Regions from separate parts of the Cedecea sp. B1(4) genome, predicted to be linked through region 1. Evidence: riboswitches for the same ligand, from Rfam matches in the RefSeq annotation. Region 1 holds a riboswitch; each other region holds the start of a gene.
The links. Region 1 has a riboswitch for thiamine pyrophosphate ahead of thiC (phosphomethylpyrimidine synthase ThiC). Riboswitches for the same ligand answer to the same signal wherever they lie in the genome.
Positions count from the first base shown of each region.

Region 2: another riboswitch for thiamine pyrophosphate. It lies ahead of thiM (hydroxyethylthiazole kinase); the one in region 1 lies ahead of thiC (phosphomethylpyrimidine synthase ThiC).
Region 3: another riboswitch for thiamine pyrophosphate. It lies ahead of tenA (thiaminase II); the one in region 1 lies ahead of thiC (phosphomethylpyrimidine synthase ThiC).
Region 4: another riboswitch for thiamine pyrophosphate. It lies ahead of thiB (thiamine ABC transporter substrate binding subunit); the one in region 1 lies ahead of thiC (phosphomethylpyrimidine synthase ThiC).

Region 1 is NZ_JCAHMZ010000005.1:3,319-11,060, reverse strand. Features, by position in the region: gene thiE (thiamine phosphate synthase) at 1-573, opposite strand, end outside; gene thiC (phosphomethylpyrimidine synthase ThiC) at 573-2,474, opposite strand; TPP riboswitch at 2,564-2,674, opposite strand; gene ACR6JA_RS12540 (Rsd/AlgQ family anti-sigma factor) at 2,725-3,228, opposite strand; gene nudC (NAD(+) diphosphatase) at 3,327-4,100, shown strand; gene hemE (uroporphyrinogen decarboxylase) at 4,136-5,203, shown strand; gene nfi (deoxyribonuclease V) at 5,215-5,886, shown strand; gene ACR6JA_RS12520 (YjaG family protein) at 5,930-6,520, shown strand; gene hupA (nucleoid-associated protein HU-alpha) at 6,707-6,979, shown strand; gene ACR6JA_RS12510 (DUF1481 domain-containing protein) at 6,994-7,686, shown strand; gene purD (phosphoribosylamine--glycine ligase) at 7,733-7,742, opposite strand, start outside.
Region 2 is NZ_JCAHMZ010000004.1:545,782-553,523, forward strand. Features, by position in the region: gene ACR6JA_RS12135 (GNAT family N-acetyltransferase) at 1-408, shown strand, start outside; gene ACR6JA_RS12140 (LysR family transcriptional regulator) at 389-1,324, opposite strand; gene ACR6JA_RS12145 (FMN-dependent NADH-azoreductase) at 1,580-2,191, shown strand; gene lpxO (lipid A hydroxylase LpxO) at 2,257-3,159, opposite strand; gene ACR6JA_RS12155 (YadA C-terminal domain-containing protein) at 3,298-4,233, opposite strand; TPP riboswitch at 4,686-4,782, shown strand; gene thiM (hydroxyethylthiazole kinase) at 4,821-5,609, shown strand; gene thiD (bifunctional hydroxymethylpyrimidine kinase/phosphomethylpyrimidine kinase) at 5,606-6,406, shown strand; gene ACR6JA_RS12170 (GntR family transcriptional regulator) at 6,493-7,239, shown strand; gene ACR6JA_RS12175 (PfkB family carbohydrate kinase) at 7,213-7,742, opposite strand, start outside.
Region 3 is NZ_JCAHMZ010000002.1:65,187-72,928, forward strand. Features, by position in the region: gene zigA (zinc metallochaperone GTPase ZigA) at 1-772, shown strand, start outside; gene ACR6JA_RS03710 (ABC transporter substrate-binding protein) at 816-1,748, opposite strand; gene ACR6JA_RS03715 (ABC transporter permease) at 1,774-2,544, opposite strand; gene ACR6JA_RS03720 (ABC transporter ATP-binding protein) at 2,541-3,281, opposite strand; gene tenA (thiaminase II) at 3,278-3,958, opposite strand; TPP riboswitch at 4,018-4,119, opposite strand; gene ACR6JA_RS03730 (LLM class flavin-dependent oxidoreductase) at 4,283-5,305, shown strand; gene ACR6JA_RS03735 (DUF1349 domain-containing protein) at 5,330-5,905, shown strand; gene ACR6JA_RS03740 (MerR family transcriptional regulator) at 6,098-6,826, shown strand; gene ACR6JA_RS03745 (nuclear transport factor 2 family protein) at 7,054-7,488, shown strand; gene ACR6JA_RS03750 (SDR family NAD(P)-dependent oxidoreductase) at 7,485-7,742, shown strand, end outside.
Region 4 is NZ_JCAHMZ010000003.1:330,257-337,998, forward strand. Features, by position in the region: gene polB (DNA polymerase II) at 1-357, opposite strand, end outside; gene ACR6JA_RS09055 (DedA family protein) at 556-1,323, shown strand; gene thiQ (thiamine ABC transporter ATP-binding protein ThiQ) at 1,320-2,018, opposite strand; gene thiP (thiamine/thiamine pyrophosphate ABC transporter permease ThiP) at 2,002-3,612, opposite strand; gene thiB (thiamine ABC transporter substrate binding subunit) at 3,588-4,571, opposite strand; TPP riboswitch at 4,603-4,704, opposite strand; gene sgrR (HTH-type transcriptional regulator SgrR) at 4,754-6,412, opposite strand; gene sgrT (glucose uptake inhibitor SgrT) at 6,500-6,679, shown strand; gene ACR6JA_RS09085 (sugar efflux transporter) at 6,792-7,742, shown strand, end outside.

The DNA of each region.
Region 1 (7,742 bases):
CTGCGTAATGGCGCTGACGACGGCGACGCTGCCCACGCCGGTGGCTAAGACGGCAGGTACGCGATCGATGCTTATTCCGCCGATGGCAACGGTGGAGTAATCACCCAGCGTCTGAATATGTTCTGCCAGCTTATTCAGCCCTTGAGGGGAAGAGGGCATCTGCTTAGTTTGGGTAGGGAAGACATGGCCCAGCGCGATGTAGGACGGGTTTGCGCTTAAGGCGCGATCCATTTCCATGTTGTCGTGGGTTGAAAGCCCCAGACGCAGTCCGGCTTCGCTTATCGCCGCCAGGTTGGCGACATCCATATCTTCCTGGCCGAGGTGTACGCCGTAGGCACCGTGTTTGATGGCCAGTCGCCAGTAATCGTTAATGAACAAGCGAGCGTTGTAGCGTTCGCCCAGCGCAATGGCTGCGATGACGTCGGCTTCAACGTCGGCATCGCGTTTGTCTTTAATGCGGAGCTGGATGGTCTTGACGCCTGCCCCGAGGAGACGTTCGATCCATTCCACGCTGTCGACGACCGGATAAAGGCCCAGTCGGCGGGAGGTGGCAGGGAAAGTGAGTCTGGACATTATGCTTCCTCTTGTCTGAGATAAATTTCGCCGCCCCGGGCGCGAAAGTGCTGGGACATATCTTCCATGCCAGCATCTCTCGCCTGTTTTGCGGCGTAATCGCGCACTTCCTGGGTGATTTTCATGGAGCAAAACTTAGGGCCGCACATGGAACAGAAATGCGCGACTTTGCCGGATTCCTGCGGCAACGTTTCATCGTGGTAAGCGCGGGCGGTGAACGGGTCGAGCGCCAGGTTGAATTGATCTTCCCAGCGGAATTCAAAGCGTGCTTTGGACATCGCGTTGTCGCGTATTTGTGCGCCGGGATGCCCTTTGGCCAGGTCCGCGGCGTGAGCGGCAATTTTGTAGGTAATTAGTCCCTGCTTAACATCCTCTTTGTTCGGCAGGCCGAGGTGCTCCTTCGGGGTGACGTAGCAAAGCATCGCGCAGCCAAACCAGCCCATCATGGCGGCACCAATGCCGGAGGTGAAGTGGTCATAGCCCGGTGCGATATCGGTTGTGAGCGGGCCAAGGGTATAGAAAGGCGCTTCGTGACAATGCTCCAGTTCTTCGGTCATGTTGCGGCGAATCATCTGCATCGGCACATGCCCCGGGCCTTCAATCATCACCTGGACGTCGTACTCCCAGGCAATTTTGGTCAACTCGCCCAGCGTATGCAGTTCGGCAAACTGTGCTTCGTCGTTGGCATCCTGAATGGAACCGGGGCGTAAGCCATCGCCCAGGGAAAGGGAAACATCATAGGCGGCGCAAATTTCGCAGATTTCACGGAAGTTCTGATACAGGAAGTTTTCCTGATGATGGGACAGGCACCACTTCGCCATAATCGATCCGCCGCGCGACACGATCCCAGTCAGGCGCTGCGCGGTCATCGGGACGTAGCGAAGCAGCACTCCGGCGTGAATGGTGAAGTAATCCACGCCTTGCTCTGCCTGCTCCAGCAGCGTGTCGCGGAACATCTCCCAGCTCAGGTCTTCGGCGATACCGTTCGCCTTCTCCAGCGCCTGGTAGATGGGCACCGTGCCGATGGGCACCGGGCTGTTGCGCAGGATCCATTCCCGCGTTTCATGAATGTAGCGGCCGGTGGAGAGGTCCATCACCGTGTCTGCCCCCCAGCGAGTGGCCCACACCAGCTTCTCCACCTCCTCTTCAATAGAAGACGTGACTGCCGAGTTGCCGATATTGGCATTGACCTTTACCAGGAAATTGCGGCCGATAATCATCGGCTCTGATTCCGGGTGGTTGATATTGGCAGGAATAATCGCTCGCCCGGCGGCGACTTCATCGCGGACAAACTCCGGCGTGATGTTTTCCGGCAGGCGGGCCCCAAACCCTTCGCCGGGATGCTGGTGGCGCAGGACGGCATCACGAATACGCTCGCGCCCCATATTTTCGCGAATGGCGATGAATTCCATCTCTGGGGTGACAAGGCCTTTGCGGGCGTAATGTAACTGGGTGACACACTGTCCGGCTATTGCCCGGCGAGGTTTGGACCGAGTTTCAAAGCGTAATTCGTCCAGGCCGTCGTCGGCAAGACGCGCTTTTGTGTAAGCGGAGCTGCGTTCATCCAGTGCTTCGCTGTCACGCCGGTCGGCAATCCAGGCGCTGCGTAGGGGATTTAGCCCATTTAACACGTTTATGGCGATGTCGGGATCGCCATAGGGGCCGGAGGTATCGTAGACGGGAACCGCGTCGTTCGGCTGATATTGCGGGGCATCTTTGCTCCTGCCGGTGAGCGTTGGGCTGAGCTGGATTTCGCGCATCGGGATACGTATATCTTCACGTGACCCGGTCAGATAGATGCGTCGGGAGTTAGGGAAGGCGGTGCCTTCAAGCGTATTGATAAAGTGTTGGGCGGCGGCGCGTTGTTCGCGGCGGCCTGGTTTGTTTTCAGATGCAGACATAGCACATTCCAGGTTTAGTCAGGATATGGCTTGTCAGGACAACGGAAGGAGTAATGGATATGGGCCGCCCGAGAACGGGTGTACCCAAAGATAGAATTACTCTTGTTCCCTTCGCAGGTTCTAACCTGATCAGGTTCCGCGGATCCCGAATTAACGGTCTCAGCCGGTGCTTAACGCACTCGGCACTCCGACAAGAATGATCCCACCTTGCGGTGGGAAAGTTGTAAATTACTCGTTAATAGCTAACAACTCAAGCTGGACTTGCCAGCCCGGCAGGATCGCTGGCGCTGCCGTCGAGGTTGTTATCAATAGCCAGGAGGACTAGTTTATCTTCAAGGGTGAAGCGGGACTCCAGGCATTCGCCAATCTCTGACAGCGCCTGCTGAAACTCGACCCAGCTGTCGCGGTCGATGGCGTTTTCCAGATGGGAATCGTAGAGGTCCATGATTTGCTGGGTGTTGGCTTCCAACTGAGGGTAGAGCTGGGCTGCGCTTAGCAGCGGGCTGCTGCCTTCCAGGTTGCTGATGATTCGCTCGTAGATACTGAAATGACCGGAAGAGAGGTAATCCACCAGGCCGTGGCAAAAATTGTCTAACGCTTTTTCGTCGAGCGCGGTGTGCGATTCCTTGTTAGGCTTGATCCCGACCATGTTGTAATAGGCGACCAGCAGGTGCTTACGGGCCTGCAGCCAATGGTCAACTAACTCATTACTACCACCAACGCGCTCAGTCAGATTGGCTAACTGGTTCAGCATGATTGAGACTCCGTGAGTTAAAAGATTGAACGCAAACTAACCCAAAAAAGTAAAAACTAATTGTTTATATCAGTGAACACGGGGATGTGCACCAGGTTATGGAACGTGTTATTCAAAACTTAGATCATGGTTGGTGGATAGTCAGCCATGAGCAAAAAATATGGTTGCCGCAGGGTGACTTACCTCACGGCAGCGCGGAAGAATTTCAACTCGTAGGCAGCCGTGCCCTGGATATCGGTGAGTGGGAAGGTGAGCCCGTCTGGCTGATTCGTGAAAACCGCCGCTCGGATATGGGCTCGCTGCGTCAGCTCCTTGATCGCGATGTGGGCCTGTTCCAACTGGCCGGACGAGGCGTTCAACTGGCTGAGTTTTATCGCTCGCATAAGTATTGCGGTTACTGCGGCCATGAAATGCACTTCAGCAAAAGCGAATGGGCAATGCTCTGCGGGCACTGCCGGGAACGCTATTACCCGCAAATTGCCCCCTGCATTATTGTCGCTATTCGTAAGGATGATCATATCTTGCTGGCTCAGCACACGCGCCACCGCAACGGCGTCTACACCGTGCTGGCCGGGTTTGTCGAAGTGGGCGAAACGCTGGAGCAGGCGGTGGCTCGCGAAGTCATGGAAGAGAGCAGCATTCAGGTGAAAAACCTGCGCTACGTGACTTCCCAGCCCTGGCCGTTCCCGCAGTCGCTGATGACCGCATTTATGGCGGATTATCACAGCGGTGAAATCAATATTGACCCGAAAGAACTGCTGGATGCGGGCTGGTATCGCTATGACCAACTGCCGCTGTTACCGCCGCCGGGCACCGTGGCGCGCCGCTTAATTGAAGATACCGTCGCCCTGTGTCGCGCGGACTATGAATGATAGACTGCGGCGATACAGCTAAAGGAAAGGTAAACATGACTGAACTGAAGAACGATCGTTACCTGCGCGCTCTGCAGCGCTTGCCGGTAGATGTCACCCCGGTGTGGATGATGCGCCAGGCAGGGCGTTATCTACCGGAATATAAGGCGACGCGCGCTCAGGCGGGTGACTTTATGTCGCTGTGCAAAAACGCCGAGTTGGCCTGCGAAGTCACTCTGCAACCATTGCGCCGTTACGCGCTGGATGCGGCGATCCTCTTTTCGGACATTCTGACCATCCCGGATGCGATGGGGCTTGGGCTGTACTTTGAAGCGGGGGAAGGCCCGCGCTTTAGCTCCCCGATTCAAAGCCTGGCCGACGTTCAAAAGCTGCCGATTCCCGATCCGGAAGGCGAGCTGGCATACGTGATGAACGCGGTGCGCACCATTCGCCGTGAACTGAAGGGCGAAGTGCCGCTGATTGGCTTCTCCGGCAGCCCGTGGACGCTGGCCACTTATATGGTGGAAGGCGGCAGCAGCAAAGCCTTCACCGTGATTAAGAAAATGATGTTTGCCGACCCGAAAGCGCTGCACCTGCTGCTGGATAAGCTGGCGCAGAGCGTGACGCTGTACCTGAATGCGCAAATTCGTGCGGGCGCGCAGTCGGTAATGATCTTTGACACCTGGGGTGGCGTGCTGAGCGGGCGAGATTACAAAGAATTCTCGCTCTACTACATGCACAAAATTGTCGATGGCCTGCTGCGTGAAAACGATGGCCGCCGTGTACCGGTGACGCTGTTCACCAAAGGCGGCGGGCAGTGGCTTGAAGCGATGGCGGAAACCGGCTGCGACGCACTGGGCCTCGATTGGACAACGGACATTGCAGATGCACGTCGTCGCGTAGGCCATAAAGTCGCGCTGCAGGGCAACATGGACCCCTCCATGCTTTACGCTCAGCCTGCACGTATCGAAGAAGAAGTTGCCACCATTTTGGCTGGTTTCGGGCAGGGAGAAGGGCACGTCTTCAACCTTGGGCATGGTATTCACCAGGACGTTCCGCCAGAGCATGCTGGCGTCTTTGTGGAAGCTGTGCATCGCCTGTCCGCGCAATACCACCGGGCTTAAGGTGGCAAGAGATGGATCTCACCTTACTGCGAGAGCAACAGCTGGATCTGGCCTCAAAGGTGATCCGAGAAGATCGCCTTGAGCAGGATCCGCCGCGGTTGATCGCCGGGGCCGATGTGGGATTTGAACAAGGCGGAGACGTCACCCGCGCGGCCATCGTTTTGTTGAGCTACCCGTCTCTTGAGTTGGTTGAATATCAGGTGGCAAGAATTGCCACCACCATGCCTTATATTCCCGGCTTTTTATCCTTCCGCGAATATCCCGCGCTGCTTGAGGCGTGGGGGATGCTTTCGCAGAAGCCCGATTTGGTGTTTGTGGACGGACACGGCATCTCGCATCCCCGTCGTTTAGGGGTTGCCAGCCATTTTGGGCTGCTGGTGGATGTGCCGACGATTGGCGTGGCGAAAAAGCGGCTGTGCGGGAAGTTTGAACCGCTGGGGGACGAGCCCGACGCTCGTGCGCCGTTGATGGACAAAGGCGAGCAGCTGGCCTGGGTCTGGCGCAGTAAAAAACGCTGTAATCCTTTGTTTATTTCTACCGGGCACCGCATAAGCCTCGACGGCGCATTAAAGTGGGTGGAGCGTTGCATGGCCGGCTACCGTTTGCCGGAGCCAACCCGTTGGGCCGATGCCGTTGCATCCGGGCGCCCGGCTTTTAAGCGCCTGCAAGCAATCGGCAGGTGATTCAGGTAAACTGCCGCTAATTTTCCGTCTTTGAGACATCGTCATGTTACAGAACCCTATTCATTTACGCCTGGAGAAGCTGGAAAGCTGGCAGCACGTCACCTTTATGGCTTCTTTGTGCGAGCGTATGTACCCGAACTACGCCATGTTTTGCCAGCAAACTGGCTTTGGCGATCCTCAGCTTTATCGCAAGATCCTGGACCTGGTTTGGGAAACCCAAACGGTGAAAGACGCCAAAGTGAACTTTGATAGTCAGTTAGAGAAACTTGAAGAGGCAATTCCCGCGGCTGACGACTATGATATTTACGGTGTCTATCCGGCGATTGACGCGTGCGTGGCGTTGAGTGAGCTTATTCACTCGCGTCTCTCGGGTGAAACGCTGGAGCACGCAATCGAAGTCAGTAAATGTTCAATCACTTCGGTGGCGATGCTGGAAATGACTCAGGCCGGTCGTGAAATGACCGACGAGGAGTTGAGAGCAAACCCGGCGGTAGAAGAAGAATGGGACATTCAGTGGGAGATTTTCCGGCTGCTGGCGGACTGCGAAGAACGCGATATTGAGCTCATTAAAGGGCTTCGTGCTGACCTCCGTGAGGCCGGCATCAGTAATATCGGTATAAATTTGCAGCAGTAAGACAGTAAAACGTGACATACAGTCTGATTTGTCCTCCCTGGAGGCTTCCAATTAACCCCCCGTCTGGTCTACATTTGTGGGGCGAATAAAAGTGGCTATCGGTGCGTGTATGCAGGAGAGTGCTTTTTAGGCATTTCCGTCGCACTCGATGCTTAGCAAGCGATAAACACATTGTAAGGATAACTTATGAACAAGACTCAACTGATTGATGTAATTGCTGACAAGGCTGACCTGTCTAAAGCACAGGCTAAAGCTGCTCTGGAATCCACTCTGGCTGCAATTACTGAGTCTCTGAAAGAAGGTGATGCTGTACAACTGGTTGGTTTCGGTACCTTCAAAGTGAACCACCGTGCTGAGCGCACTGGCCGCAACCCGCAGACCGGTAAAGAAATCAAAATTGCTGCTGCTAACGTGCCGGCATTTGTTTCTGGTAAAGCACTGAAAGACGCGGTTAAGTAAGTTAACGCGTGTCAGTGAACAGTTTTAACAGAGGGGCGTTTACGCCCCTTTTGTCCGTCTGGCGTCCGCTGCTGGCGCTGGCGGGTGTTCTGGTGCTCACGGCATGCAGCAGTAACAAACTCCCTCCTTTTACCGCTACCGGCTATGTTGCCGACCAGGGCGTGGTGCGCATCTGGCGAAAAGACAACGCCGATGAATCTACCCATATCCTTACCGCGTTTAGCCCGTGGCAGCACGGCGCCACCACCACCGGGGAATACCGCTGGCAGGGCGACAAACTGACCTTTATCGAACTCAATATTCAGGGCAAGCAGCCGGAGCATGTCAAAGTCCGCTTTGACGACCACGGCGACCTGAGCTTTATGCAGCGGGAAGTGAATAGCCAGAAGCAGCAGCTTTCTAACGATCAGGTGGCTTTGTACCAGTTCAACGCCAATCGTATTCGTGAGACTAGCGAAGCGCTGCGCATCGGCCACGTTGTGCTGCGCCAGGGGCGTTGGCACCAGAACGGCACGGTAACGACCTGCGAAGGCGAAACATTATCGCCAAAGCTTGATAGCGCCTCCCTGAGCCATATAGCGCGCCGTCAGAGCAACTCCTCCCTTGACGTCAGTATTGCCTGGCTTGAAGCCCCGGAAGGTTCACAGCTGCTGCTGGTGGCGAACCAGAACTTCTGCAGTTGGCAGCCTAAGCCTGGCGATTTCTAGGTATAAAAAAACCGCCACGCGGGCGGTTTAGTGTGTACTGTCGAGATTACTTCGCG
Region 2 (7,742 bases), on a different contig from region 1:
TTTGCTGCGCTCAAAGCGCAAAGCCTCGGGGAACACTTCAATATGCTTCGCCGGCTCGAAGCCAACTGGCTTAGCGGAGATAACCGTTTTAACGCCCCCGGAGAAAAACTGCTGGGTATCTTTGCCGACGAAGAACTGGTCGGCATTGGCGGGCTTAATCGCGACCCGTTTTCAGAGGATAAGCGCGCGGGACGCATTCGACACCTGTACCTTAGCCCGGCCTGGCGGGGGAAAGGGATAGGGCAGCAACTGCTGCAGGCCTTACTTTCTGGCGGGCATGGGTGGTTCGATTTTTACAATACTCATGCCCCCGAACACGCGTTTCGTTTTTATGAGGCCGCCGGGTTTCAGGCCGTTTCCGGTGAGGAGAGGGTGACTCACCGGTTGTTTATTCGCTGCCAGATTTAGGTAAGCCGGCGGCCAGTTTGGCCGGGCAGAGGTTTTTAAGCCGTTCAATCAGCCAGCGTCCGGCCGGGCCGGGCGGGGAGGCAATCGGGTAGACGCCAAACATCGGCAGCGCGAGCCCGCCCGGCGGAACATCCTCAATGTCCAGCCGCACCAGCCGCCCCTCGCGAATATCTCGTTCGACAACGTGTGACGGCATACTGCCCCAGCCGAGGCCATCGAGCAAAAAGGCGTGTTTGGCCAGCAGATCGCCCAGCCGCCAGGTGGAAGGCGACATCACGCCAAACTCTTTCCCTTTGGAAAGCTCCGAGCGGTCGGTCAGTACCAGCTGAACGTGTTTGGTCAGCTCAGCTTTGGGCACCATGCCTTCGAACTGCGCCAGTGGGTGATCGGGCGCGGCTACCATTACCAGCGAAACGCCGGTCAGACGCTCCCCGGTCAGCGAGGCCGGCATATCCGGCAGTGAGCCAAGAATACCAATCCCCGCGCTGCCGTTAAGCACCGGTTTGTAGCCACCGCCCAGCGCTTCAACAAACAGGCGCAGAGGTGTGCCGGGGAACTGTTCGCGGAAGGCTTTGGCCGCCGAAGTCATCGCCTCCAGCGGGAAGAAAACGTCCACCACCACCGAGAGTTCAGATTCCAGCCCCGACGACATACCGCGTGCTCGCGCCTTCATAAAATCAACACCAGAGACAATGCCGCGGGCATCGGCCAGCAGCACTTCTCCCTCGGGCGTGAGCTTCGGATAGCGGCCTGAGCGGTCGAACAGCTGTACGCCAATCTGGGCTTCCAGCCCTTTAATCAAATCGCTGATCACCGACTGGGCGCGGTACATCTTGCGGGCGGCCGCAGAGAAGCTGCCTTCGTCGACGGCGGCAATAAACGTGCGAAGTTGGTCCAGCGAAATACCGTCCAGCATTGTGGTTCCTGCCTGGCAGTGAAGGGGTGAAGCGCAATATAGCCCTTCGGCATGGGTTTGTCATTGGCGATGATGTATCGGGAATGACGATGGATTGCATCGAAATATAACGGCTATTCGGGTGAGAAAGGCGGTGGCATAGTGGCTGCCATGTTCAGCGAATCTTAAAGATTGAGCACACCTATGTTAACGGCTCTAAAAAAACTCTTAACGCGCTTATCCACTAAACCAGGCTCCATTTCAGAGGCTAAAACGATGTCGACTATCCTGCATATTGATACCAGTGTTCTGGGCGGTTATTCCGTCAGCCGCCAGCTTTCGGCGGAGATTGTTGCCCGCCAGAAAACGCTGCACCCCGGTGCCACCGTGATTTACCGCGACCTGGTGCAGTCCCCGGCTCAGCACCTGTCCGACAAGCACATTGCCGCTTTCCAGGGCGCGGAAGTGACCGACGCTGAGCTGGGTGCAGATCTCGCGGCCGGTGGGGCGTTTATTGACGACCTGTTCGCCGCAGACGTGATTGTCATTGGCGTGCCGATGTACAACTTTTCTATTCCATCCCAGCTTAAGGCGTGGATCGACCGCGTTTGTGTGGCTGGACGCACCTTCCAGTACGGCGCCAACGGCCCGGAAGGCCTGCTGCCAAAAGGCAAAAAAGTGTTTATCGCGTCTTCTCGCGGCGGCCAGTACACCGGCGACAGCCCGGCGGCATTCCTGGAACATCAGGAGTCCTATTTGAAAGCGGTACTGGGCTTCATTGGCCTGACCGATGTGACCATTATTCGCGCAGAAAACCTGAGCCGTGGCGACGAAGCGAAAAGCGCCGCACTCGCCGATGCGAAAAACCAGATTGCGTCACTGGCCTGATTACGGATAACGGATAACGAGCCCTGGCTATTACTGCAAAGGCTCGTTTATTTCGCGGAGGTGAACTAAAACGCCCGCCAGATAAGCACGGCAATCCCGCCAAACAGGATCCATTTCACGATGTAATACACCGTTTTATTCCAGCTTTTTAACTTCTTGCCGACGATACGAATCTGATAGATGTAGCGGAAAGCGCGGTTGATCCCACCGATGCGGTCGTTTTCATCGTTAGGTGCCGACGCGGCGCTCATCAGGTTGCGCCCCAGCCAGTGGTTAACCGCCTGAGCCCAGCGGTAGCGCATCGGTCTTTCCACGTCGCAGAACAGAATCAGGCGATTTTCGCCGCTGGTATTTTCCGCGTAGTGAATATAGGTTTCATCGAACAGCACGCCTTCACCGTCCCGCCAGCTATAGCGCTTCCCGTCCACTTCAATAAAGCAGCGATCGTCATTCGGGGTCGCAAGCCCCAGGTGAAAACGCAGCGAACCGGCGTAGGGATCCCGGTGCCTCGGCAGGCGGCTGCCGTCGGGCAGGGTGGCGAACATCGCAGCTTTGATGGAAGGAATGGTGCGCAGTAGTTCGGTGGTTTTCGGGCACAGTATGCTGGCCGACGGGTGGGCGTTTTCATACCATTTCAGGTAAAAGCGCTTCCAGCCTGTTTTAAAGAAGGAGTTGAAACCGGCGTCGTTAAATTTATCCGCGGCTTTTATCTGCTCCATTTGTTGCAGATGCATACCTTCGTCGCGAATCACTTCCCAGTTTTCCCGCAGCGTTGTCAGCTCGGGAAAGGTTTCCGGCGTCAAATAGGGCGTATTTGGCACCCTGGAGAAAAGATACATAAAACCGTTAAGCGGGGCGGTAAACGTGGAATGGTCCGACAGCTGCCGCCAGAAACGAAAGCGAATCTTGCCGCGGTAATGTACATAGACCACTGAAATAATAATGATGAGTAAAATAATATATTTCATATTGTTATCTGACCACTGTGTTTTTTTTGCTCATTCCCTGCCGGGCCAAAGCCCCGACTGCCAAAAATGCGCCTTTGAAAAGACGCTGAAATAGAGCTTAGCAGTGGTTTTAGCGAAGTAAATGTTGCCTGGGAAAACTTACCAGCCTACAGATAACCCCGCGCCGTAACCCACGTTGTTTTCTGTATCGTCACTGACGGTGGCTTTCACAACAACAGCATTTCCGATACGTGTAGAGGCGCCCACGGCTAAAGCATTTTCACCTTCATAGCCGCCAATCCCTGCCCCTATAGCCACGGTTTGATTATTCATCACCTGCGGTATATTGCTCATTGCCATCGCGCCAGAGATACCCGCGTTGGCCTCTTTTTGATTATTGTTAACTTCGTCTTTTAATGCAGAAAATGCATTATTTAATTTGTCTATCGATTGGCTGTTGGCCTGAATCAGGCGGGTATTATTTTCTGCATGTTCCGTATTTAAAGAAATATTGTTAGCGTTAGTGGATACGCGTGCCTGCGTTACCGTATCAAGTTTCGTTTCGGTGGTCGTCAGGACATTTGTGCCACTAATACCGTTGGTCCCATTTTTACCATCCACACCGTTTTTTACCTGAGACTGGACATATTCGATCATCGCTTTATCTTTGGCTGCCTGGCGGTCGGCATCCGTCGCCGTGCTGTCCAGGTGTGAACTCTTGTCTATTGCGGGCGATACTACCGGAGAGGTAGTCGTTGTCGTTGATGGGGTAAGCGTGCTGGCGACGATAGTGTGAGGGGCATCGAGATGTGGAGTAACTGGCTCTGAATGGCCGCCATCCAGATGTGGCGTAGTGGTAATCTTACCTACAAAATCGCTTGTGTAATTTGTATTATGGGCGTGGTCATAATCTCGTATAGCCTGCTGTTGTGTGGCATCCATATTTTCAAAACTGACGTTAGCTTCTTCCCACGTAATGGATTTTTTCACCATATTGTTATAGAAGTCACTCACCGTATCAGCTCTGGCAGAAGCCGAAAGCACTAAAACACCTAACACTACAGCTAATGATTGACTAACGTTAACGAATTTCATTTTTCTCTCGCCATAAATAATTAATCTAAACGCGGCAGTACGTTATTTAGCGCACTGATAACGGCGATGAACTATCCCGAAATGTGATCATTCGGTCTTTGATCTAAATCATAAGAAAATTCTTAGTTGAGAGCGTTTGAAAGCGATAAAACAGGCCGTTCACATTCCCCCTTTGTGCTGGTGCCAGGTCGCTCACACGGCTGTTACAATCGGGGCGGAAGGCTTACGTTTGAAAGTCCAGTTATGTGTGGTGTCGTGTAATGAAAAAATAGAAAAGGGCAGTTAAATTCGACGAGAGAATTTCTTCACTAAGTCGCCCTAAATGAAGTCAGTGTCAACCCAGCCGCCACCTGCAATCCGCAAAGCACCGCTTTTGCCGTTTACAAGACTTCCCGCTGGCATTACCATCCTCTGCATGGATTAATGACCTGCATTAATCGCAACATATTGCTGTAAATGACTCGGGGTGCCCTTCTTTGTGAAGGCTGAGAAATACCCGTACCACCTGATCTGGATAATGCCAGCGTAGGGAAGTCAGATGCCTGTCCGGCGTCCCTTCTTTCACGCCGGACAGGAGCCTTACCGTTATGCAACCTGACCTGCTACCCGGCGCAACCGCCGCCTCTGTTTTACACCACCTCCGTCAGCATTCGCCGCTGGTTCACTGCATGACCAATGACGTAGTGCAAACCTTTACCGCTAACGTGCTGCTGGCGCTTGGGGCTGCCCCGGCGATGGTGATTGAAGCCGAAGAAGCGGCACAATTTAGCGGGCTTGCCAGCGCGCTGCTGATCAACATTGGCACCCTGACTTCAGAACGCGCGACGGCGATGCTGGCTGCTATTCACGCCGCCAATAGCGCCGAAACGCCGTGGGCACTAGACCCGGTCGCCGTGGGTGGTTTGGCTTTCCGCACGCGCTTCGCTCGCGAAATTATTCAACTGAAACCAGCCGCCATTCGCGGTAATGCGTCTGAAATCATGGCGTTGGCAGGGGAGCAGGCCGGAGGCCGTGGCGTAGACAGCACCGATGATGCACTTTCGGCGATCCCGGCGGCGCAAAAGCTGGCGCGCGAAACCGGTGCAGTGGTTGCCGTAACCGGAGAAACTGATTACGTCACCGATGGCGAACGAACGTTTGCCGTGACCGGCGGGGGAGAACTCATGACGCGTGTGGTCGGCACCGGCTGCGCGCTTTCCGCCGTGGTTGCTGCGTGCTGTGCTTTACCGGGAGACAGGCTGGACAATGTCGCCAGCGCCTGCCGCTTTATGTCGCTTGCCGGCGAGCAGGCCATCGCCGCCAGCCGTGGGCCGGGCAGTTTTACCCCAGCCTTCCTCGACGCCCTTTATCTGCTGAATGCGGAGGGGCTGGCATGAAACGCATCAACGCATTAACTATTGCCGGAACCGATCCAAGCGGTGGGGCGGGGATCCAGGCCGATCTGAAAACTTTCTCCGCGCTCGGCGCTTACGGCACAAGCGTGATCACTGCGCTGGTGGCGCAGAATACCCGTGGCGTGCAGTCCGTTTACCGTATTGAGCCTGAGTTTGTGGCGGCGCAGTTAGATTCTGTCTTGAGCGACGTGCGAATAGACACCACAAAAATTGGCATGCTGGCAGAGGCCGATATCGTTGAAGCCGTCGCAGAGCGACTGGCGTTCTATAAGGCACCAAACGTGGTGCTGGATACGGTGATGCTGGCGAAAAGCGGCGATCCGCTGCTGGCCCCGTCGGCGGTGGAAAGCTTACGTCGGAAGCTATTGCCGCATGTCGCGCTGATCACCCCCAATCTCCCGGAAGCGGCAGCGTTGCTGGATGCGCCCCACGCGCGCAGTGAAAAAGAGATGCGCGAACAGGGTGAAGCGCTGCTGGCAATGGGCTGCGAGGCTGTGCTGATGAAAGGCGGGCACCTCGACGACGCAGAAAGCCCGGACTGGCTATTTACTCGCCACGATGTCCAGCGCTTTACCGCGCCGCGCGTGCAAACAAAAAACACCCACGGCACTGGCTGTACTTTATCTGCCGCGCTGGCTGCGCTCCGCCCCCGCCATGACGACTGGGCGCAAACCGTGGCTGCCGCAAAAATCTGGTTGTCGAAGGCGCTGGCTCAGGCGGATTCGCTAGAGGTCGGGCACGGTATCGGCCCGGTACATCATTTTCACGAATGGTGGTAACTGTCGGTTAAGAGAGAAGTTTTTAGCCAGCGTAATACCAGTGGTACTATACTGGCTTCATCTTCCCTGCCGGACAATTGCGTACCATGGAACAGGCTCATCACCAGTTAGTTGAACAGCTCAAACAGCGCTTTGCCGCCCCGGATAACGCTCCTCTATACCTCAAGTTTGTCGAAACGGTGAAAAACGCCGTGCGCGCGGGCCTGTTGCCGCAGGGCAATATCCTGCCGGGGGAACGCGATCTCAGTCAGCTTACGGGAGTGTCACGCATTACCGTGCGCAAGGCGATGCAGGCGCTGGAAGATGACGGCGTGGTGACGCGTTCGCGCGGCTACGGAACGCAAATTAATGCGACGTTTGAGTATTCGCTGAAAGAGGCCAGGGGCTTTTCGCAGCAGGTTGTGCTCCGGGGTAAAAAGCCAAATACGCTGTGGGTGAACAAACGCGTGGTGAAATGCCCGGCAGACGTGGCTGAACAGCTCGCGATCCCGGCTGAAAGCGAGGTTTTTCTGCTCAAGCGCATTCGCTACGTGGATGAAGATGCGGTGTCTATCGAAGAGTCTTACGTGCCGACCGGGCTGATTGCCGACCCGGATGAGATTGGCGTTTCGCTGTACGACTACTTCCGCAGCCAGAACATTATTCCGCAGCGCACCCGCAGCCGGGTCAGCGCCAGAATGCCGGACAGTGAATTCCAGTCACACATCAAACTGGAAACGCCGGTGCCGGTTTTGGTCATCAAACAGGTAGCGTTCGACCCGCACAACCGGCCCATCGAGTACAGCATCAGCCATTGCCGCAGCGACTTATACGTTTTCGTCTGCGAGGAGTAAGGTTTGCTCGAGCTGCGCGAGTTTTGGCGCGCAGTCCCCGCCCCGGTGGCCGACCACGTAGCTGGCTACCGCATTCCCGAGGCTGACTGCTTCTTCCAGGCTCCAGCCTGCCGCCAGGCCCGCAATTGTGCCGCCCGCGTGGCTGTCGCCCGCGCCAATGGTATCCACGACGGTAGTCGGGAAGGGCGCAGCGATCCCCATGTTATCGTCGGCCGCAAACCACGCGCCGTCCTTATCTAAACGAACGATCAGCGGGCTGCCGTAGCGGGTGAGCCATGCACGGCAAATCGCTTCAATATTTTCCGCTTCCACGCCAAGCCATTCGGCAACAATCGCCGCTTCCTGACGGTTGAGCGAAACAATCGGTTTGCAGGCCATAATCCGCGCCAGCAGCGGCTTCGGGATATCCGCGATACGCGGGCCAAAGTCGATGAATGGGGTAATTGCCCGCAGCGACTCCAGCCAGCTAACGAGCAGTTCCGCACACGGCCCGGCAAGCTGGT
Region 3 (7,742 bases), on a different contig from region 1:
CTTCCTTCGGGATTATGAATCTTACGACAGCATTCAGTCTCGCGGCGAGTCCATGGGTGAGGAGGACGAACGCACCGTGGTTGACCTGCTGATTGACCAGATAGAATTTTGCGACGTTCTTGTACTCAACAAAACGGATCTTATCGACGACGCAGAGAAACGCCGCCTGATGTCCGTGCTGCATTCCCTTAACCCACGCGCAAAAATCATCACTTCGGCGTTTAGCCAGGTTAGCCTTGATCAGGTTCTGGATACCGGGCTGTTTGACTTTGATGCCGCCGCTCAGGCGCCGGGCTGGCTAAAAGAACTGCGCGGCGAACATACGCCGGAAACCGAAGAATACGGTATTCGTAATTTTGTTTTTCGTGCCCGGCGCCCCTTCCATCCGGCACGTTTCCAGATGGTGACCGACGGCGGGCTTAAAGGCGTTATTCGCTCCAAAGGCTTTTTCTGGCTAGCGAGTCGCCCTCAGCATGCCGGATCCTGGTCCCACGCGGGCGGTGTGATGCGCCAGGGACTGGCAGGGATGTGGTGGGCTAGCATCCCCCGTGAGCAGTGGCCGCAGGATGCCGAAAGCCTCAGGCACATTTTAAAGCACTGGGAAGACGGTATTGGCGATGCGCGCCAGGAGATTGTTTTCATCGGCATTGATATGGACGAGGCGAGTCTGCGCGAGAAGCTGCAGTATGCCTTACTTACCGATGCCGAAATGGCAGAAGGGCCTAAAGCCTGGGCACGGTATTACGATCCGATTGATGCCTGGTTCGACTGACTGAGGCCCGGCTGCCCGTTGGCAGGCAACCGGGCAACCTGGCTTAGTGCAGCTCTACGGCGTAGTCATCCACCGGGGTGATTTTCTTGATCAGCTTGTTATCAAACAGAAACTGTTCGTAGGCCTGGTAGCGGGCGCGGTCGAGTTTAGCCGGGTCGGTAGCAAACAGCGGTAGGCTTGCCTGCCAGGCCTGCTTATTCAGCTCGGTATTCAGTTCTGCGTGGGCTTTGGCAAAGGCCTGCCAGGTTTCCTGCGGATGCGTCTGCAGGTACTCGTTGCCTTTTTTCAGCGCGGCGAAGAATTTTTTGATCTTCGGTTCATTCGCCGTTTTACGATTCGCCACAAAAATCAGCTCATCGTAGGCCGGGACGCCGTAGTCCTCGACGTTAAACACCACCGGGGGTTTACCCTGAAGCTTCAGCTCGAGCGCTTCGATATTGCGGTAGCCGCCGATCACCGCATCCACCTGGCCCGCCAGCAGGGCGCTGGTGAGCTGGAAGTTGACGTTGATGAGCTTCATCTCTTCCGGTTTGACGTGCTCATGCTCAAGCATGGTGGCAAGCGTCGCCTGCTCGATACCGCTGACGGAATAGCCGATTTTTTTGCCTTTAAGATCCGCTGGTGATTTGATGTTCTGATCCAGCGTCATCACCGTATTCAGCGGGGTGTTAATCAGCGTCCCGACGCGCACCAGCGGCAGCCCCTGATCGGCAAAGAAATGCAGCTGTGGCTGGTAGGTAATGGCCAGATCGGCCTGCCCGGCGGCAACCAGGCGCGGCGGCAACGCCGGGTCGGATGGCGGGATGATCTTCACGTCCAGCCCTTCGGCCTTAAAAGCGCCAATTTGTTCAGCCACCATAATGGGCGCGTGATCGGGGTTAATGTACCAGTCCAGCACCAGGGTCAGCTTTTCAGCGGCGGAGGCCTGAGCGGCAAAGGCGGCGGTGAGCAGCAGGCCACACAGCGTTTTTTTCATCTTCTTAATTCCTTAATTAAGGCGGTTATTCGTTGTTTTCAGGCGACCAGACAATCAGCCGCCTCAGCAGGGCATCGACCGCCAGCCAAAGCAGAACGGTCATCAGGACTAAAATAAACAGCGCGGCAAAGCAGACGTCGGTTTGCATGCGGGCGTTGGCGTTTAGCATGACGTAGCCCAGCCCTTCGGCAGAGCCCACCCATTCGCCAATAATTGCCCCGATGGGGGCGACGGCGGCGGCCATGCGCAGCCCCGAGCCAAAAGCAGGCAGCGCCGCCATCAGCCGAACGTGCCTCAGCTGCGCCCAGCGTGAAGCCCCCATCGTGCGGGCCAAATCCAGATAGTCGTTATTCACTCGGCGCAATCCGTCAAAGAACGACGACACCACCGGGAAGAAAATCACCAGCACCGCCATCGCCACTTTGGCGCTCATGCCAAAGCCGAACCACAGCACCAGCAGGGGTGCGAGGGCAAACACAGGGATTGCCTGACTGGTGAGTACCAGTGGCATCAGCCAGCGCTGGAGGCGGGGGGAAAACATCATGCCCAGCGCCAGGCCCGCACCGAGGAGCACGCCCAGAATTAGCCCGCTGATAATCTCTGAGGCGGTGACCAGCGTGTGCCAGGCGAGATAATCGCGGCCATCCCATAACGCCAGTGCCACCGAAGCGGGAGAGGGCAAAAGAAAGGCGGGAATATTGCCGAGGGTAAGCAGATACCAAAGTAGCAGCAGCCCGGCAAAGACGGTCAGCCCACGGCGCAGGCGTGTAGCATGGGTGTCTGAAGTCAGCTTCATTCGGCGGCCCTGATCAACTGTTGCAGCAGCCCGGCCTGGCTTTGGAGTAGATCTACATCGTCCGGCGCGCGGGGCGGCTGCCCGGCAATAACATGCGTATCGTCGATGCCCGCAGGCCAGCGGGAGAGCACCAGCAGGCGATGGCTGAGCCGACAGGCTTCCATCGGATCGTGAGTGATCAGCAGCACGGTATTTTTTGCCAGCAGCCTGGCCGCCAGGTCCTGAATGGCCGTGCGGGTGATGGCATCCAGCGCCGAAAACGGCTCATCCATCAGCACTATCGGGCGCTTTTCGTAAAGCGTTCTGGCGATGGCGGCACGTTGCCTCATCCCGCCCGATAGCGAAGCTGGCAGGGCTTTGGCATAGCCAGCCAGCCCGACCTGCTCAATCAAATGTTCCGTCCATTGCCTGTCGACCGCGTCACCACGCAGGCGAGCTCCGAGGGCCACGTTCTGCTCAATGCTGAGCCACGGGTAGAGCAAATCTTTCTGCCCCATCCAGGCGATACGCCCGGCAACCGGCAGGCCGTCGCTGCAGGTCACGCTTCCGCCACAGGCCCGCGCCAGCCCGGCGATAATTTTTAGCAGGCTGGTTTTACCCGCCCCGCTCGCGCCCAGCAGGGCAACGAAGCTGCTGCCGGGAATATCAAAATTCAGCCGCTCAAAAATGGTCTGCTGGCCAAAGCGCAGGCTGAGATCGCGCACCTGAATGCCCGGCGAAGTCGCGCTGTCGGTCATGAGGCATTCAGCCCCATCTGCCAGAACGCGGATTCAAGCTGCGTCGCGGTGGTAAAAATCTGTGATAGCTCTGAGAAACGGCTTTCCGCGCCACGCTGGTGGCCTACGTTTTCGAGCAACTGCACAGCGGCTTGCACGCCGGTGAGGTAGCCTTCATCGCCATAGTTACGGATCCAGTTCGCGTAGGGATTGCCTGCCATCACCGTGTCGGGGCTATGCAGCAGGCCAAGGCCGATTTCTGCATATCCGGCCACGCAGGGCAACAGGGCAGCCAGCAGATCGAGCGCGTCGCCTGAATGGCCAATATCCAGCACGTAACGGGTGTAATTCATGGTTTCTGGCGCTTCCGCCTCGGCCACTATTTGCGCTTCGTCCAGGCCCCAACTTCGACAGTAAGCCACGTGGAGCGGCAGCTCGGAGACAATGGCATTCAGCGATGCGGTCGCGGTGCGCATTTCCGGCAGCGTGCGAAGCTTGCTGACCAGCAGGGCGTAGGCGCGGGCAAAATGAATCAGGAAAAGATAATCCTGGGTCAGATAGCGCTTGAATGCGGCTTCAGGCAGCGTGCCGACAGCAAGCTGCTGCAAAAAAGGGTGATCGACGTAATCCTGCCAGTGCTGGCCGGCCTGCTCGCGCAGTCGTCCGTAAAGACCGTTTTCGAAAAGTGGGGTGTACATGGGACCTCCTGGGTAAGTGGAGATCCGGGCGCGCAGAGGTATGAACAGACAATAACAGAGCTGTGATTGCCGACCGTCCCTTCGCTGGCATGACCCAGATCAGGTTCAAAGGGTTCGGCTTACGCCATCTCAGCCCATACAGGACACCCCTCGGAGGTGCCTGTTATACGACATTTACTTTTTGATTACAATCGCCGGGCGCTGTGTCTGACCTTGCTGAAAGCGACGATCCGTTTAGTGCGGTATCGCAATATTTTGCTGGCACTCGGGGCGGGAATTTTGTCACTGTAGGCCGGTTACCTACGAGTCTAAGGATGATATCCGATGAAAAAGATTGGCTTTCTCTCGTTTGGCCACTGGTCGCCTGCCGCCCAGTCCGGCACGCGCTCTGCGGCGGATACGCTGCTGCAGTCCATCGACCTGGCCGTTGCCGCCGAAGAGCTTGGCGCTGACGGCGCTTACTTCCGCGTGCACCATTTTGCTCGCCAGTTAAGCTCGCCTTTCCCACTGCTGGCGGCCATCGGGGCAAAAACCAAACGTATTGAAATCGGTACCGGCGTGATCGACATGCGCTATGAAAACCCGCTCTATATGGTGGAGGACGCGGGAGCCGCGGACTTGATTGCCGGGGGCCGACTGCAGCTTGGGATCAGCCGTGGCTCGCCGGAGCAGGTGATCGACGGCTGGCGCTATTTTGGCTATGTGCCAGGGGAAGGAGAAACCGAAGCCGATATGGCGCGCCGTCATACCGAGGTTTTTCTTGAGGCGCTGAAAGGGGATGGTTTTGCCGAGCCGAACCCGCAGCCAATGTTTCCTAATCCACCGGGTCTGCTGCGTCTGGAGCCGTTTTCTGCCGGGCTGCGGGAGCGAATCTGGTGGGGGGCGAGCTCCAATGCGACTTCGGCGTGGGCCGCGAAGTTAGGGATGAACCTGCAAAGCTCCACGCTGAAAACCGATGAATCCGGCGAGCCGTTTCATATCCAGCAGGCGAAGCAAATCCGCGCTTATCGGGCCGCGTGGAAAGAAGCGGGCCATAGGCGTGAGCCGCGCGTTTCCGTCAGCCGCAGCATCTTCGCGTTAATGGACCAGCGCGACCGCAACTACTTCGGCGGCAGCGGCAAAGAAGGCGATCAGGTTGGCTACATCGAGCCACAAACCCGGGCCATTTTCGGCCGCAGCTATGCCGCTGAACCGGAGCTGCTCATTAAGCAACTGGCGCAGGATGAGGCGATTGCCGAAGCCGACACGCTGCTGTTAACCGTGCCAAACCAGCTGGGCGTGGATTATAACGCGCACCTGATCGAATCTATTCTGAAGCACGTTGCACCGGAGCTGGGCTGGCGCTAAATAAAACAGGGAAAAGGTCATGCTATGAACCCGGATTTTTACTGGATTAATGAGCCAAAAGTCTGGCAAGAAGGCGACGGCGGGCTGACAGTTGTCACCGATGAACAAACCGACTTCTGGCGCAAAACATGGTACGGGTTTGAGCGTTTCTCCGGCCATTTTTATGGCTGCAACGTGCAGGAGGATTTTACCTTCCAGGTGAAGGTCAAAGCTGAATTTAGCGCACTCTACGACCAGGCCGGTATCATGCTGCTGGGGGATGAATCCCACTGGCTAAAAGCGGGCATCGAGTTTAACGACAACGCCCCCACCATTGGCAGCGTGTTGACGCAGGGCCATTCCGATTGGGCAACCGGTGTATTTCCCGGTCAGGCAAATCTGTTCTGGATGCGCCTGACCCGAAAAGGTGACAGCCTGCGGCTGCAGTATTCCGTTGACGGCAAAAGCTGGCCGTTGCTGAGACTGGCGCATTTCCCCGGATTCGACGCATGCAGAGTAGGCGTGATGTGCTGCACCCCGCAGCGTGGCGGGCTGGCGGTGAACTTCGAAGAAATGATGCTGAGTGCCGCGCTGGATAAAGGACTGCACGATTTAAGTTAATCAGCCGTTTAGTCGGGCGGCGCCCCGCCAGACATTTGCCAGGCAGCGTTTCTCCTGGCGGGGACAAAGCCGGTAACGGGGCAAATGTTTTTCCGTTGGACATTGAAAATAAAGTGCAAACGCTTCGCGCTTCATTCAGCCCGGTATAATTCGTAGTATATTGTGAGTATTCATGGTTATCAGGTGCTCTTCATGTCTTACTCCATCGGCGAATTTGCCCGGCTCTGCGGGATAAACGCCACCACGCTCCGTGCCTGGCAGCGTCGTTACGGCCTGCTCAAGCCGATGCGAACCGATGGCGGTCATCGGCAGTACAGCGACGAAGATATCCAGCAGGCGCTTAACATTCTCGACTGGGTGAAAAAAGGGGTGCCGGTCAGCCAGGTTAAGCCGCTGCTGGCCCGGCCTGAAACGCGCCGGGCGAACAACTGGCTTGGCCTGCAGGAGAGTATGCTGCAGCGGCTGAATGAGGGGAAAATCGAATCTCTTCGCCAGCTTCTCTACGATGCAGGCCGGGAATATCCGCGCGCGGAACTGGTGACGGAGGTTCTACGCCCCCTGCGCAGTAAAGTCTCGGCTAACGTGCCGGCCATCATGACCCTGCGCGAAATTCTCGACGGCATCATTATCGCCTACACCTCGTTTTGCCTCGAAGGGGATAAAAGAGCGCCCGGTGACAACTGCCTGATTACCGGCTGGCATCTGAGTGACCCCTGCGAAATCTGGCTGGAGGCGCTCAGGCGAACCGGCCAGGGACACCGCATCGACGTGCTTCCTGTTCCGCCAGCCGTTCTGGCCCCGGAAATCTTTCCTGACCGAAAATGGCTGCTGGTCACCTCCGGTAAGCTGACGGCGACCCGTAAAAAGCAGCTTGAGCTCTGGCAGCAGCAGGGCGCTATGCTCGAGATAATTCCCCTCTAGGGTCGTTTTCCCCTCCACAATATGCTCATCCAACGGCCCGCTGAAAACGCGGCGGGTTGAGTTTTGCTGTTGAAAAATGGAATTTTCCATATCGTTTTTCTGTTATTAGTTCATTGAAATGGTTGGTTTTTTAAAAATATCACAATCTAAACTTGGACAAATTTAAGTATTTGTGCAAGTTTTAAGTATACGATAACGTCAGGTGCTTCACCGCGAGGGTGAAACTCATGGGCATAATGCCAACCGCCATTCATCGCTTTGTGGATTATTACGCCGGGCTGGACAAGCAGCCGCTCTCGGCGCTGGCCGGGCTTTACGCCGCCGATGCCATACTCATCGATCCGTTTGGCGAGCATCGAGGATTGGCTGAGATCCAACGCTACTTCGCTCACTTGTTGACCAGCGTGGCGTATTGCCGTTTCGCTATCGATCCTCCGCTATGCGACGAGGCGCGTTTTGCCGTCAGTTGGACCATGCACTGGTCTCACCCGAAGGTCGCCGGAGGAGAAGGGCTGTCTTTGCCTGGCTGTTCGGTCGTTGATCTCGAGAATGACCTGATCGTTCGCCAGCGCGACTACTACGATGCCGGAGAAATGCTGTATGAACACTTGCCCCTGCTGGGCTGGGCGGTTCGCAGCGTGAAAAGCAGGGTGCGCCCATGATGACTGTCCTCATTACGGGCGCAAGCTCCGGCATCGGTAGTGGGCTGGCAAAATCCTGGGCCGATGAGGGGCATCGCGTCATTGCCTGTGGCAGAGATGCGGCGCGGTTGGCCACGTTGCAACAGCACAGTTCAAACATCGCGGTGCGCCAGTTCGATATGACCGACCGGGATGCCAGCCGTGAGGCGCTGGCCGACTGCCGGGCTGATTTGGTCATCCTCTGTGCAGGAACCTGTGAGTACCTGGATAACGGT
Region 4 (7,742 bases), on a different contig from region 1:
TTCCATCAGGAAGCGCTCCGGAGGGCGAATATCCGCCTCATAGACCGTCACGCCGCCGTCGCGGAGCAGTTTCTCCAGCCGCATTAACTGGCGGTGCTGCTGGCAATACAGGCCCGCTACCGGCTGGCGATGGAAGTCTTTGAGTTCAAGCGGCGTAAGGCGGAACTGGTTTTCACCGGCTAGCAGACGCTGCGCCTGGGCTAACTGCGCCTGGGGAATAAAAGCGACGGATTCCTGCGGCGGCAGGCGCACCTTAAGCGGGCCATCGTCCGTGGCCAGCCAGAAATCGACTTCGGTACCGCGCGGGGTGTCTCGCCAGTGCCTGGTCAGCAGAAACCCCTGACGAGCTTGAGACACGCTGCATTCTCTCTCAGGAAAAGTGTTTCGATTATAGCGCAAACAACCGTGACTTACTGCATTTATATACAGTGTTGTTGTCCGGGAGTGCGAATTGTCCGGAACTTTACCGTCTATTCTTTATTCATAGAAATGAGACCTTGACGCCTGTCACGTTAATTCTGGAGAATCGCCCGCTCGCTCATCGACGGAAAGCTTATGGAAGCCTTACTGGAACACTTTATTACACAGTCAGTTGCATATTCGCTTCTCGCGGTGATGCTGGTGGCCTTTTTTGAGTCGCTGGCGCTGGTGGGACTGATCCTGCCGGGCACGGTGATGATGGCCGGACTGGGGGCGCTGATCGGCAGTGGCCAGGTGAATTTCTATTATGCCTGGGGCGCCGGGATCGTCGGCTGTCTGCTGGGTGACTGGATCTCGTTCTGGCTTGGGCAGCGTTTCAAAGGGCCGCTGCACCGCTGGTCATTTATGAAGAAGAATAAAGCTCTGCTGGATAAAACCGAACATGCGCTGCATCAGCACAGCATGTTTACGATCCTGGTTGGGCGCTTTGTTGGCCCTACGCGCCCGCTGGTGCCGATGGTTGCTGGCATGCTGGATTTACCGCTGGCGAAGTTTTTGCCGCCGAATATCATCGGCTGCCTGCTCTGGCCGCCGCTCTATTTTCTGCCGGGGATCCTCGCCGGGGCAGCAATCGACATTCCTGCAGACATGAAAAGCGCGAGCTTCAAATGGCTGCTATTGGCGGTGGCTTTACTGCTTTGGCTGGCCGCATGGCTAAGCTGGCGTTGGTATCGCAGCGGTAAGCCAGGCTCAGATCGACTGGCCCGCTATTTACCGCAGGCCCGACTAAATTGGCTGGCTCCGCTGATGCTGGTGGCGGGCATTGGCAGTTTTGTCGCCTTGCTGCAGCATCCCTTGATGCCGGTTTACTGGGATATCCTTCGGAAGGTGCTGTCGCACTAAGTGCAGATTCCCAACAGCGCGGAGGCGCTTGCCTCGCCGCTGAGCAACCTGCCCGTTTCGCCGTCCCATGCAATGCGCCCGTCTTTTATCACGATGCTGCGGCCGGCGATGCGGGCGGCATCTTCAATACTGTGGGAGACCATCAGCAGCGCCAGCTGTTGCTCCCGGCATAGCTCGTCGAGCAGCTGTAGCATTTCTTTGCGCAGCGCCGGATCGAGCGCTGAGAAAGGTTCGTCCAGCAATAAAACGGGCTGCTGACGAACCAGGCAGCGAGCCAGGGCGACGCGCTGCCGCTGGCCGCCGGAAAGCTGAGACGGCAGACGGTCCAGCATGTCAGTTAACCCCACGCGTTCCGTTATTTCCCGCAGTCGCTGCTTCTGGGCTTCATCAAGTTTCATTCCCGGATGCATGCCCAGGGCGATATTTTGCCGGACGGTCAAATGGCTAAACAGATTATTTTCCTGGAAAAGCATGGAAACCGGGCGAGCTGAAGGCGGTGTCAGGGTGTGATCCACGCCGTCGATGACGATGTTGCCGCTGGCAGGCTGCAGGAACCCGGCGACCAGGCTCAGTAACGTACTTTTCCCCGCCCCGCTTGGCCCCAGGATGGCGATTCGTTCCCCCGCCGCAACCTTCAGGGAAAAGCGCATGGGTAACTGCTGGTACAGCCAGGTTACATCAGTCAGAGTTAGCATCTTGCCCCGGAAGTTTTTCAATCAAGGTAAACAGCATAAAACAAAGCAGCAGTAGAAGTAGCGCTGTGACTGCGCCTTCCTGGCTGCGGTAAGAGCCGATCTGCTGATACAGCCAGAAGGGCAGCGTGCGGAAGTCTTCATTGCCGAACAGCGCCACCACGCCGAAATCGCCAATCGACAGGACGCAGGCAAATGCCAGCGCCTGGGCTATTGGGCGTTTCAGCGCTTTTAACTCAATAAATCGCAGGCGATTAAAGCCGCTGATATTTAGCGACTGGCAAAGCTGAGAGTAGCGTTCCGCCACATCTCGCATGGGGTTTTCGAGCACCTTTAAGGCGTAAGGAATCGCCATCAGCGCATTGGTAAAAATAACAATGCCGTCGGCGGATTGCGGCAGGCCCACGGTATTGTTTAACAGCAAGAAGAAGCCGGTGGCGAGGACGATGCCCGGCATGGCCAGAATCAACATGCCGCTAAGTTCAATGGCCTGCCCGGCGAAGCGTTGGTTACGCAGCCGAAGTTCACGCGAACTCCAAAGCAGCATCAGCGTCAGCGTCACGCTGACAAGCCCGGCGGCAATGGCAATTCTCAGTGAAGTCCAGAGCGCGTTCCAGAGCGCTGGCTGCCGTAGCACGCTGCCCATGCTGCCGTTAACCCCATCGACCACCACCGCTAGCAGCGGTGGGAGCAGCAGCAGCAGGGCGAGCATGATAAGCAGGCCATCGCTAAGTTTTCGGCGCAGAGAATCCTGTGGATCGCGCCAGCCCTGAAGCTGGCTGACGCCGACGGGAATCGCCTTGCTTAACTTCTGACTCAACAACACCAGGCCAAGGCAACACGTCATTTGCAGCAGAGCCAGCAATGCCGCTTTGGTGGGATCGTAGTCGTAGCTTAATGCCTGAAAGATGGCCAGCTCGATGGTGGTTGCCTGTGGGCCGCCGCCCAGAGAAAGCACGGTGGCGAAGCTCGCGAAGCAAAGCATAAAAATCAGGGCGCCAACCGGGAGTATCTGGCGGCGCAGCCAGGGCCACTCGACGAAACGGAAGAAATGCCAGCCCTGCATCCCCAACTGTGCCGCCAGCTGACGTTGTTCCGAAGGGATATTGTTCAGCGCCTGCAGCAAAAGGCGGGTCGCCATCGGCATATTAAAGAAGACGTGCGCCAGCAGAATGCCCTGTAGGCCATAAGGGGAAAAGCGCCATTCAAAGCCCAGCCAGGCGCAGAGCGTTGCCAGCCAGCCTTCTCGCCCATAAACGGAAAGAATACCGAAAACGGCGACCAGCACCGGCAGCACCAGCGTCATGGCGCACAGCCTCAGCAGCGCCAGTCGGCCAGGAAAGCGGCGGCGGTAAAGCGCGCGGGCTAAAAAGATTGCCGGGAAAACGGAAAGTGCGGCGGAAAGGAAGGCCTGCCAGAATGAAAAGCGCAGGACGTGCCAAAGATAGTCGTCCTGTAAGATGGCAAAGACATCCACCTGCGGAGCGTTAAGCCACAGCGCCAGAAAAGCCGCCAGGGCTACCGCCACGACCAGCGTTGCGGCAAAGAGCCCTGGATACAGCCAGCCTGGTATTAGCGGCTGACGGCGCGTTGCCATTCATTGATCCATTCTGCGCGCTGGGTGGCCACCTGCTGAGGGGGAAATTCCAGCGTGGTTTGCGGCTTCACCAGGCTGTCGAAGCCAGCAGGTAATGCCACGTTGGTCACCGGATACATCCAGTTGCCGGTAGCAATGGTGTTCTGGAAACCTGGCGTGGTGATGAATTTGATAAATTTCTCGGCGAGTTCAGGCTGTTTACTGTTCGCCAATCGGCCCGCAACTTCAACCTGCAGGTAATGTCCTTCGCTAAAGTCCGCGGCGGCGTAGTTGTCTTTCTTCTCTTCGATGATGTGGTAGGCCGGGGAGGTGGTGTAGCTGAGTACCAGGTCGGCTTCCCCTTTCAGGAACAAGCCGTAAGCTTCGCTCCAGCCTTTGGTGACGGTGACGGTTTTTTTCGCCAGCTTTTGCCAGGCTTCCGGGGCTTTATTGCCGTACACTTTTTGCATCCACAGCAGCAGGCCAAGCCCTGGGGTGCTGGTGCGCGGATCTTCGTAAATGACCTTCCATTTTTGATCGCTTTCAACCAGCTCTTTCAGGCTTTTTGGCGGGTTTTTTAACTTGTTCTTGTCGTATACGAAAGCAAAGTAGCCGTAATCGTAAGGCACGAAGGTGCTGTTCCTCCAGCCGCCTGGCACCTGAAGGACGCCGCGTTCAATATTAGAAGGCGCAAACAGTTTGGTTTGCGTGGCGGCCTCTACCAGGTTGTTGTCCAGCCCCAGCACGACATCCGCTTTGCTGTTCTTGCCTTCCATGCGCACGCGGTTCAGCAGAGAAACGCCGTCTTCCAGCGCCACAAATTTCAGCTCGCAGTTACAGTCGGCCTCAAAGGCTTTTTTCACCGCCGGGCCAGGGCCCCAGTCGGCGGCGAACGAGTCGTAGGTGTAAACGGTTAATACAGGTTTAGCGAAAACGGGCATGGCGGCCAGCGCCAGCAGCGGCAGAAATTTTTTGAACACTTTGCACCTCAGTAAAAGGGGGCAAAGGAATTGAGTTGAGTGTCTCAAATCCCTTCGCCGGCGTTATCCGGATCAGGTTCGACGGGTATTATCTCAGCGCGGACAAACTGTCCTGGCACCCCGTTGAGCAGGGAGGATTCTACTGATTTCCTTTGGGTTACGGAAGTCATGTTACGAAAGCGTTATGGCCCCGGTGGGGCAAACCAGGCTGACTTGAAATCAAACCAGCCTAGCGTGTTCATCCTCACCCCGCGCATACTGCGCTGGCCTTCAATGCGCAACCAGTGGTGAATCAATGGGATAACGTCATTGCGCTCCAGCATTTGCTTGCACCACTCAGGCAGGGCCAGCGTTTTGCTGTGCCAGCGACGGGCATCGCCCTGCCAGTCGCCAGGGATGCATTTTTGAATCAGCGGGACTTCGTAAAGCTGGGCAAACAGAGAGTATTCCAGCGGCATGGTGAAGTTCACGCTGTTCAGCCAGATGTCGCTTTCGGCCTCGCCCTGATGCCACTCAGCATAGTCTATCTCCTGCACAACCAGCTTCACGCCCTGCTCTGCGAGTAATTCGGTCATGATGCTACTGATCACCCGGTGCTCTACGTGGTCGCGGTAGTAGGTAAGCGTTATGCTCTCCAGGCCGGCAGGTTTAGGGAGCAACGGTCCGGGCCTCGAATGGTGCCAGCGGGGGAGCAAACCATAAGCCGGGAACCAGTACTGCTGATACTGCTCGGTAGCGCGGTAGATAAGGTTAACCGGGGAGAGAATATGCCCAATCCACTGGCGCACGCTTTCGTCAACGCCAAGGCTGGATCGGCTGTCGAACAGCAGATAGTAGCAGCCTTCTTCCGGGCGGCTTTCGACGGCTTTTTCGCTGTCCGGCATGCCCTGGAGCTGCACGCCGCAGCTGGACTCCTCGCCAACTTCCGGCAGTACCCAAAAGTTGACCTCGTCAATGAGCGCCCGGAAGCCAAAGTAATCATCAAAGGCGTGGATCTTCAGCTGGTTGCGGTTGTTCCGTGCCACGGAATAGGGGCCCGTGCCGATGGGCTGGCTGGCGAAATTCGTCATCGTTGTCCATTCGCGCGGCAGGATCATGGCGTTCACGCTGCCCAACAGCCACGGCAGCCAGTCATCCGGCTGACTAAGGTGGATATCCAGTGTCCAGATAGTCGGCGAGGTGATTTGCGTGATATGGGCAAAAAGCGGCAGAGCGTTGATGCGCTGCAGGGAAGAGATGATATCGAGCATGTCCAGCTCGCGACCGTGGTGGAAATGGATGCCTGGGCGCAGGAAGAAGCGCCAGCGTAAAGGGGATATTTGCTGCCAATGGTGAGCAATATCCGCTTCGAGTTCCCCATTTTCCTCATTTATTCGCGTCAGGCCGCTAAAAATCTGGCGAGCGATGTGGGTTTCAGAGCGGCGCAGCGCCGAGCCGGGCAGCAGATTTAGCAGCGGGCGATAGTAAAGGACACGCAGAATATGTCGGCCCTGGCGAAAACTACGGCCAAGATGAGAAATCAGCATCTGGCGGACCGCAGCTTTGTCGCCGACGATTTGAACCAGCTGATCGATGCGATCCTGCTCCAGTAGGTCTTCCGCCCGCTGCTGCTGAAGCGCCAGCCCGGTATAGAGGAAAGTGAGCTGTGAGCGCTTGCCTCGTCCGGCTTCCGCCTGCCAGCTTAGCCAGCCCTTTTCCTGCATCGCATTAAGCAGCGTACGCATATGGCGGCGGGAACAGCTCAGCAAATCTGCTAAATCATTGAGCGTGGTTTCCTGAGGTTTGCCTTCGCAGCATTGCCACAGGCGGATGAATTGTTGTTGCAGGCGTGACGAAGACATAAAAGAGGAACTCCTGGCGGAAACTCATCAATTTAACTCTCCCTATATTACGTCAATAATGATTCCCGATGAAGCGAGGAGGTGTTTATGAAGCGGTCATCACCTGCGAAGTTTTTCCAACAGTACTTTGCCGCAACACAGTTTGTTTGCTCTGGATGGCTGGCTCGCCTGACGGTGGAGCAAAGACTAAGGATGCTCGAAGACTTGATGCAGTGGGAGGTTACAACCCCGATGCCCGAGAACGCCAACGCGCCGACTCATGTGTGACTGAGTATTGGTGCTTTTCACCGGCCAGCAGCTGTTTACTGCTGGCTTTTTTCGTTTAATCTTTATGCATTTAACAAATACCTCTGAAGACATCTCCTTTTAAGGACATTCCATGCTCTGGTTTTTGACCCGCGCACGCCGTTTTAACCCTGTTTACGCTGCCTTCATGGCCGTCTCTTTTATGATTGGCGTGGCCGGGGCGCTGCAGGCTCCGACGCTTAGCCTGTTTTTAACTCGAGAAGTCGTAGTGAGGCCGTTTTGGGTCGGCCTGTTTTACACCGTTAACGCGATTGCCGGGATTGGCGTCAGTTTGCTGTTGGCCAAAAGGTCGGACAGTCGGGGCGACCGGCGAAAACTGATTATGGTTTGCTGCGCGATGGCGGTGGCAAACTGCGTTCTGTTTGCCTTTAATCGTCATTATCTGACGCTGATTACGCTTGGCGTGATGTTTGCCTCAATAGCCAATACCGCCATGCCGCAGATTTTTGCCCTGGCGCGTGAATACGCCGACCGTTCCGCTCGCGAAGTGGTGATGTTCAGCTCGATCATGCGGGCGCAGCTTTCTCTGGCGTGGGTTATCGGGCCGCCACTCTCTTTTATGCTGGCGCTGAAATATGGCTTTACCACGATGTTTCTTATCGCTGCCGGGATATTCGTTATTTCACTGGCGCTAATTATTTTCGCGCTGCCGTCCGTGCCGAGAGTTGAGCAGCCCGAAGAGGTGGCAATAACGCAGGTCAGCGGCTGGAAAGACAGTAACGTGCGGATGCTGTTTATCGCTTCGATGCTGATGTGGACCTGCAACACCATGTACATCATCGATATGCCGCTGTGGATAAGCCAGGATCTTGGGCTGCCGGATGAGCTGGCGGGGTTATTAATGGGCACGGCGGCAGGGATTGAGATCCCCGCGATGATCCTCGCCGGCTACTACGTGAAGCGCTTTGGAAAACGTAACATGATGGTGGCGGCGGTTGGTGCGGGCGTGCTGTTTTATGTTGGGCTGATCCTGTTCCACTCGAAAACGGCATTGGTGATCTTACAGCTGTTTAATGCGGTGTTT